DNA from 3 places in the Turicibacter sp. H121 genome. Region 2 is predicted to be linked to each of the others. Evidence: a T-box and tRNA genes for the amino acid it is inferred to sense, from the RefSeq annotation. Region 2 holds a T-box; the other regions hold tRNA genes.
What was found. The T-box of region 2 lies ahead of pheS (phenylalanine--tRNA ligase subunit alpha). A T-box ahead of a tRNA ligase gene usually reads a tRNA of that ligase, here a tRNA-Phe.

Region 1 (2,220 bases), 1.0 Mb from region 2:
ACCAATTAAATAGTCTAGTGATGATGGCAAGGAGGTCACACCTGTTCCCATACCGAACACAGAAGTTAAGCTCCTTAGCGCCGAGGGTAGTACGCAAGTGCGAGAGTAGGACGTCGCTAGGCAAAAATGCCTCAATAGCTCAGTTGGTTAGAGCACTTGACTGTTAATCAAGGGGTCCTAGGTTCGAGTCCTAGTTGGGGCGCCATAAAACTCGGGAAGTGGCTCAGCTTGGTAGAGCACCTGGTTTGGGACCAGGGGGTCGCAGGTTCGAATCCTGTCTTCCCGACCATTAAATAAATACCCATGGGGACTTAGCTCAGCTGGGAGAGCGCCTGCCTTGCACGCAGGAGGTCAGGGGTTCGATCCCCCTAGTCTCCACCAATTAAATATTAGCAAATACAATAAATGGCGGAGTAGCTCAACTGGCTAGAGCGTACGGTTCATACCCGTGAGGTTGGGGGTTCGAGTCCCTCCTCCGCTACCAAAGAGAATATGGATAAAATGGAGGAATACCCAAGTCCGGCTGAAGGGATCGGTCTTGAAAACCGACAGGGCGTGAAAGCGTCGCGGGGGTTCGAATCCCTCTTCCTCCGCCATATTAAATTTAAATATAACATCGCGGGGTGGAGCAGTTGGTAGCTCGTCGGGCTCATAACCCGAAGGTCGCAGGTTCAAGTCCTGTCCCCGCAACCAAAAGGTCCAGTGGTGTAGCGGTTAACATGCCTGCCTGTCACGCAGGAGATCGCGGGTTCGATTCCCGTCTGGACCGCCATTTTAAAAAAGGCTTGGTAGCTCAGTCGGTAGAGCAAAGGACTGAAAATCCTTGTGTCGGCGGTTCGATTCCGTCCCAAGCCACCATTAAGTGGAGGATTAGCTCAGCTGGGAGAGCATCTGCCTTACAAGCAGAGGGTCGGCGGTTCGAGCCCGTCATCCTCCACCATAATTAAATAAATGCCGGAATAGCTCAATTGGTAGAGCAACTGACTTGTAATCAGTAGGTTGCGGGTTCAAGTCCTGCTTCCGGCACCAGCTGGTGGGGTAGCGAAGTGGCTAAACGCGGCGGACTGTAAATCCGCTCTCTCCGAGTTCGGCGGTTCGAATCCGTCCCCCACCACCACTTTAATCATGGGCTATAGCCAAGCGGTAAGGCAACGGACTTTGACTCCGTCATGCGCTGGTTCGAATCCAGCTAGCCCAGCCAATGATGTCCTGCTAGCTCAGTTGGTAGAGCATCTGACTTTTAATCAGAGGGTCAGAGGTTCGAGTCCTCTGCAGGACACCATTTTCAAAAAATAGGCGCGTGCCTTGAAATAAACGAAATGCCTGGGTGGCGGAACTGGTAGACGCACAGGACTTAAAATCCTGCGGGTGGTGACACCCGTGCCGGTTCGATTCCGGCCCTAGGCACCAATTAAATAGTCTAGTGATGATGGCAAGGAGGTCACACCTGTTCCCATACCGAACACAGAAGTTAAGCTCCTTAGCGCCGAGGGTAGTACGCAAGTGCGAGAGTAGGACGTCGCTAGGCAAAAATGCCTCAATAGCTCAGTTGGTTAGAGCACTTGACTGTTAATCAAGGGGTCCTAGGTTCGAGTCCTAGTTGGGGCGCCATTAATTACTTAATGGCCCGTTGGTGAAGCGGTTTAACACACATGCCTTTCACGCATGCATACACGGGTTCGAATCCCGTACGGGTCACCATTAAGTGGAGGATTAGCTCAGCTGGGAGAGCATCTGCCTTACAAGCAGAGGGTCGGCGGTTCGAGCCCGTCATCCTCCACCATATCAAACAAATGCCGGAATAGCTCAATTGGTAGAGCAACTGACTTGTAATCAGTAGGTTGCGGGTTCAAGTCCTGCTTCCGGCACCATTAATTAAATAATTAGGGGTGTAGTTTAACGGTAGAACAGCGGTCTCCAAAACCGTTAGTGTGGGTTCGATTCCTGCCACCCCTGCCATGGCGATTGTGGCGAAGTGGTTAACGCATCGGATTGTGGCTCCGACATTCGTGGGTTCGATTCCCATCAGTCGCCCCAATACGCGGGTGTAGTTTAATGGTAGAACTTCAGCCTTCCAAGCTGACTGTGAGAGTTCGATTCTCTTCACCCGCTCCAATATGATTATTAACATCCTTCGGGGTGTTTTTTTTGCTACATTTCATATGGATAGATTATAAGCTATGATGAAATTTTCTAACCTAAGGAGGTTTATTATGAAAG
Region 2 (2,220 bases):
CAGGTTATGGGAGATGCAGGCGTTGGACAGATTGGTGCTTATTCACACTGCACATTTACGACTTCAGGAACCGGTTCATTTCAACCATTAGCGGGTAGTCAACCGTTTATCGGACAAACTGGTGAAATTGAATACGTGGATGAAGTGAAGATTGAAGGGGTACTTCCAACTTCTTTAGTAAGTTGTGTGATTGCTAAAATTAAAACGGTACATCCTTACGAAGAAATGGCATATGATGTGTATGCCTTAAATGTGACGATGCCTGATGCTGAGTATGGTCTTGGACGTATTGGGCAAGTTGAAAATCCAGTTGAAGCTTCTGAGTATATTCAACACGTTAAACAGGCTTTAAATGTTTCACATGCCCGCTTCGTTGGTAAGCTGAATAAAAAAATTAAAACAGTTGCGATTATTGGTGGAAGTGGAAGTAGCTATATTGGACCTGTTAAGGCTAAGAAAGCTGATTTATTTATTACAGGTGATGTCGGATTCCATGATGCCCAAGATGCTCAAGAGATGGGATTAAACATTTTAGATGTGGGACACCATGCAGAGTGTATTATGAAGCAACATGTTGCAAGTTTATTAAATGAATTAATGGGCGATATTGCACTGGCCTCTGAGTTAAGTACGGAACCGTTTAAATTCGTTTAATGAATTGAAAATTTTACTAAATATCATAAAATATTGTACATTTTTCATTTGAATGTATATAATAGAGATAAGAAAAAATAAAAAAACGTTGATTAAGGCGTAGTAATGAGGAACTTGCTATTAAGGGAGAGGGTGTCTAAGACTGGAAGCACTCTTATAGTTAAACTCATGAATTCACCTTGTGAGTGATGCTAATCACATCCGGTTGCGGCCGTTATCCGTTTTAAGAGGTTAAGAATTTATCTTAGCAATAAAGGTGGTACCGCGTGTGAAACGTCCTTTTTTAAGGACGTTTTTTTATTTTTTAAAAAACAGTTTGGAGGAATTAAGATGCTAGATCGATTAAAACAATTACAAGTCGAAGCTTTATCAGAAGTAGCAAATACAACTGATTTAAAAGAATTAAATGATCTTCGCGTAAAATACCTAGGAAAAAAAGGTCCAATTCAAGAAGTGATGAAAAACATGAAAGATATGGCGCCAGAAGAACGTAAAAGTGCTGGGCAAGTATCAAACGAAGTTAAATCTGTAATTTCACAAGCAATTGAAACTAAAAAAGCTGAGTTAGAAGCTTTAGCCATTCAACAACAGTTAGCAAATGAAACAATTGATGTGACATTACCAGGACGTACAAACTATATTGGTGTTGTTCATCCATTACAAGCCGTGACGAACGAATTAGAAGCTTTATTTATCTCAATGGGATACACAGTTGAAGAAGGTCCAGAAGTAGAGTGGGATCATTATAACTTTGAATTATTAAACTTACCTAAAGGACATCCAGCTCGTGATATGCAAGATTCATTCTATATTACTGAAGAGTCTTTATTACGCACACATACGTCACCTGTACAAGCACGTGTTTTAGAAGCAGCTAAAGGTCAAGGACCAATCAAAATTATCTGCCCTGGTAAAGTATATCGTCGTGACGATGATGATGCGACTCACTCACATCAATTTACTCAAATTGAAGGATTAGTTATTGATACAGATATTACAATGGCTGACTTAAAAGGAACATTATTAGAATTAGCTCGTAAAATGTTTGGTGAAGATCGTGAAATCCGTTTACGTCCATCATTCTTCCCATTTACTGAACCATCAGTAGAGGTTGACGTAACATGCTCAAAATGTTCAGGATGTGGATGTAACATCTGTAAAGGAACAGGATGGATTGAAATTTTAGGAGCAGGGATGGTGCATCCAAACGTCTTAGAAATGTCAGGATTTGATTCTAAGAAATATCAAGGATTTGCATTCGGTATCGGAGCAGAGCGTATCGCCATGCTTAAATACGGAATTGAAGATATCCGTAACTTCTATACAAATGATTTAAGATTTATTAATCAGTTTAAATAAGATTGAATGGAGGCCATATAGATGTTAGTTTCAGTGAATTGGTTAAGTCAATATATTGATTTAAGCGATATTGATCCAAAAGATTTAGCAGAAAAAATTACAAGAACAGGGATTGAAGTAGAATCGGTTAATGTATTAGCAGATGCAACGAATGTTGTAATTGGTTATGTTGAAGAACGTGTACAACATCCAAATGCGGATAAATTA
Region 3 (2,220 bases), 1.0 Mb from region 2:
TCGAAAAAAGCATTTGACATTATTCGACAAAGATGATAATATAATAAAGCGTTGAACAGCAATAAGAAGAAAAGAAAATAAAGATAAAAAAGTGTTTGACAGAAGTCGACAAAGATGATAAGATAATCAAGTCGCACTAAGGGAACAGGCCCGTTGGTGAAGCGGTTTAACACACATGCCTTTCACGCATGCATACACGGGTTCGAATCCCGTACGGGTCACCATTAAGTGGAGGATTAGCTCAGCTGGGAGAGCATCTGCCTTACAAGCAGAGGGTCGGCGGTTCGAGCCCGTCATCCTCCACCATAAAAATTGGGCTATAGCCAAGCGGTAAGGCAACGGACTTTGACTCCGTCATGCGCTGGTTCGAATCCAGCTAGCCCAGCCAATGATGTCCTGCTAGCTCAGTTGGTAGAGCATCTGACTTTTAATCAGAGGGTCAGAGGTTCGAGTCCTCTGCAGGACACCATTTTTAAGAAATAGGCGCGTGCCTTGAAATGAATGAAATGCCTGGGTGGCGGAACTGGTAGACGCACAGGACTTAAAATCCTGCGGGTGGTGACACCCGTGCCGGTTCGATTCCGGCCCTAGGCACCAACTAAATAGCGCCCATAGCTCAATTGGATAGAGCGTTTGACTACGGATCAAAAGGTTAGGGGTTCGACTCCTCTTGGGCGCGCCATAAAACTCGGGAAGTGGCTCAGCTTGGTAGAGCACCTGGTTTGGGACCAGGGGGTCGCAGGTTCGAATCCTGTCTTCCCGACCATTAAAAACAAATAATAAAAGGCGGAGTAGCTCAACTGGCTAGAGCGTACGGTTCATACCCGTGAGGTTGGGGGTTCGAGTCCCTCCTCCGCTACCAAAGAGAATATGGATAAAATGGAGGAATACCCAAGTCCGGCTGAAGGGATCGGTCTTGAAAACCGACAGGGCGTGAAAGCGTCGCGGGGGTTCGAATCCCTCTTCCTCCGCCATATTAAATTTAAATATAACATCGCGGGGTGGAGCAGTTGGTAGCTCGTCGGGCTCATAACCCGAAGGTCGCAGGTTCAAGTCCTGTCCCCGCAACCAAAAGGTCCAGTGGTGTAGCGGTTAACATGCCTGCCTGTCACGCAGGAGATCGCGGGTTCGATTCCCGTCTGGACCGCCATTTAAAAAAAGGCTTGGTAGCTCAGTCGGTAGAGCAAAGGACTGAAAATCCTTGTGTCGGCGGTTCGATTCCGTCCCAAGCCACCATTCAATAAAGGTCCAGTGGTGTAGCGGTTAACATGCCTGCCTGTCACGCAGGAGATCGCGGGTTCGATTCCCGTCTGGACCGCCATTTTAAAAAGTCCTGCTAGCTCAGTTGGTAGAGCATCTGACTTTTAATCAGAGGGTCAGAGGTTCGAGTCCTCTGCAGGACACCATTTTAAAAAATAGGCGCGTGCCTTGAAATAAATGAAATGCCTGGGTGGCGGAACTGGTAGACGCACAGGACTTAAAATCCTGCGGGTGGTGACACCCGTGCCGGTTCGATTCCGGCCCTAGGCACCAACTAAATAGCGCCCATAGCTCAATTGGATAGAGCGTTTGACTACGGATCAAAAGGTTAGGGGTTCGACTCCTCTTGGGCGCGCCATTAAACATTTAATGGCCCGTTGGTGAAGCGGTTTAACACACATGCCTTTCACGCATGCATACACGGGTTCGAATCCCGTACGGGTCACCATTAAGTGGAGGATTAGCTCAGCTGGGAGAGCATCTGCCTTACAAGCAGAGGGTCGGCGGTTCGAGCCCGTCATCCTCCACCATAATTAAATAAATGCCGGAATAGCTCAATTGGTAGAGCAACTGACTTGTAATCAGTAGGTTGCGGGTTCAAGTCCTGCTTCCGGCACCATTAATTAAATAAGTAGGGGTGTAGTTTAACGGTAGAACAGCGGTCTCCAAAACCGTTAGTGTGGGTTCGATTCCTGCCACCCCTGCCATGGCGATTGTGGCGAAGTGGTTAACGCATCGGATTGTGGCTCCGACATTCGTGGGTTCGATTCCCATCAGTCGCCCCAATATGCGGGTGTAGTTTAATGGTAGAACTTCAGCCTTCCAAGCTGACTGTGAGAGTTCGATTCTCTTCACCCGCTCCAATATGATTATTAACATCCTTCGGGATGTTTTTTTGTTCTGAATATAACGATATGTAAAAAGTCATATACAATAGAAAATTACCCCAATTTTAGAATC

Region 1: it has a tRNA-Phe gene. The T-box ahead of pheS (phenylalanine--tRNA ligase subunit alpha) is inferred to sense a tRNA for this amino acid. The anticodon was not compared.
Region 3: it has a tRNA-Phe gene. The T-box ahead of pheS (phenylalanine--tRNA ligase subunit alpha) is inferred to sense a tRNA for this amino acid. The anticodon was not compared.

The regions. Positions count from the first base shown of each region.
Region 1 covers NZ_CP013476.1:481,270-483,489, reverse strand. Annotated here, with positions in the region: tRNA gene AT726_RS02295 (tRNA-Leu) at 1-4, shown strand, start outside; rRNA gene rrf (5S ribosomal RNA) at 14-122, shown strand; tRNA gene AT726_RS02285 (tRNA-Asn) at 129-205, shown strand; tRNA gene AT726_RS02280 (tRNA-Pro) at 213-289, shown strand; tRNA gene AT726_RS02275 (tRNA-Ala) at 306-381, shown strand; tRNA gene AT726_RS02270 (tRNA-Met) at 408-484, shown strand; tRNA gene AT726_RS02265 (tRNA-Ser) at 504-596, shown strand; tRNA gene AT726_RS02260 (tRNA-Met) at 618-693, shown strand; tRNA gene AT726_RS02255 (tRNA-Asp) at 697-772, shown strand; tRNA gene AT726_RS02250 (tRNA-Phe) at 783-858, shown strand; tRNA gene AT726_RS02245 (tRNA-Val) at 865-940, shown strand; tRNA gene AT726_RS02240 (tRNA-Thr) at 954-1,029, shown strand; tRNA gene AT726_RS02235 (tRNA-Tyr) at 1,033-1,117, shown strand; tRNA gene AT726_RS02230 (tRNA-Gln) at 1,127-1,201, shown strand; tRNA gene AT726_RS02225 (tRNA-Lys) at 1,207-1,282, shown strand; tRNA gene AT726_RS02220 (tRNA-Leu) at 1,322-1,410, shown strand; rRNA gene rrf (5S ribosomal RNA) at 1,420-1,528, shown strand; tRNA gene AT726_RS02210 (tRNA-Asn) at 1,535-1,611, shown strand; tRNA gene AT726_RS02205 (tRNA-Glu) at 1,625-1,701, shown strand; tRNA gene AT726_RS02200 (tRNA-Val) at 1,708-1,783, shown strand; tRNA gene AT726_RS02195 (tRNA-Thr) at 1,796-1,871, shown strand; tRNA gene AT726_RS02190 (tRNA-Trp) at 1,886-1,959, shown strand; tRNA gene AT726_RS02185 (tRNA-His) at 1,962-2,037, shown strand; tRNA gene AT726_RS02180 (tRNA-Gly) at 2,042-2,115, shown strand; gene AT726_RS02175 (CoA-disulfide reductase) at 2,214-2,220, shown strand, end outside.
Region 2 covers NZ_CP013476.1:2,059,084-2,061,303, forward strand. Annotated here, with positions in the region: gene AT726_RS09830 (Nif3-like dinuclear metal center hexameric protein) at 1-654, shown strand, start outside; T-box leader at 734-938, shown strand; gene pheS (phenylalanine--tRNA ligase subunit alpha) at 985-2,013, shown strand; gene pheT (phenylalanine--tRNA ligase subunit beta) at 2,035-2,220, shown strand, end outside.
Region 3 covers NZ_CP013476.1:485,135-487,354, reverse strand. Annotated here, with positions in the region: tRNA gene AT726_RS02435 (tRNA-Glu) at 148-224, shown strand; tRNA gene AT726_RS02430 (tRNA-Val) at 231-306, shown strand; tRNA gene AT726_RS02425 (tRNA-Gln) at 314-388, shown strand; tRNA gene AT726_RS02420 (tRNA-Lys) at 394-469, shown strand; tRNA gene AT726_RS02415 (tRNA-Leu) at 509-597, shown strand; tRNA gene AT726_RS02410 (tRNA-Arg) at 606-682, shown strand; tRNA gene AT726_RS02405 (tRNA-Pro) at 690-766, shown strand; tRNA gene AT726_RS02400 (tRNA-Met) at 786-862, shown strand; tRNA gene AT726_RS02395 (tRNA-Ser) at 882-974, shown strand; tRNA gene AT726_RS02390 (tRNA-Met) at 996-1,071, shown strand; tRNA gene AT726_RS02385 (tRNA-Asp) at 1,075-1,150, shown strand; tRNA gene AT726_RS02380 (tRNA-Phe) at 1,161-1,236, shown strand; tRNA gene AT726_RS02375 (tRNA-Asp) at 1,246-1,321, shown strand; tRNA gene AT726_RS02370 (tRNA-Lys) at 1,331-1,406, shown strand; tRNA gene AT726_RS02365 (tRNA-Leu) at 1,445-1,533, shown strand; tRNA gene AT726_RS02360 (tRNA-Arg) at 1,542-1,618, shown strand; tRNA gene AT726_RS02355 (tRNA-Glu) at 1,632-1,708, shown strand; tRNA gene AT726_RS02350 (tRNA-Val) at 1,715-1,790, shown strand; tRNA gene AT726_RS02345 (tRNA-Thr) at 1,804-1,879, shown strand; tRNA gene AT726_RS02340 (tRNA-Trp) at 1,894-1,967, shown strand; tRNA gene AT726_RS02335 (tRNA-His) at 1,970-2,045, shown strand; tRNA gene AT726_RS02330 (tRNA-Gly) at 2,050-2,123, shown strand.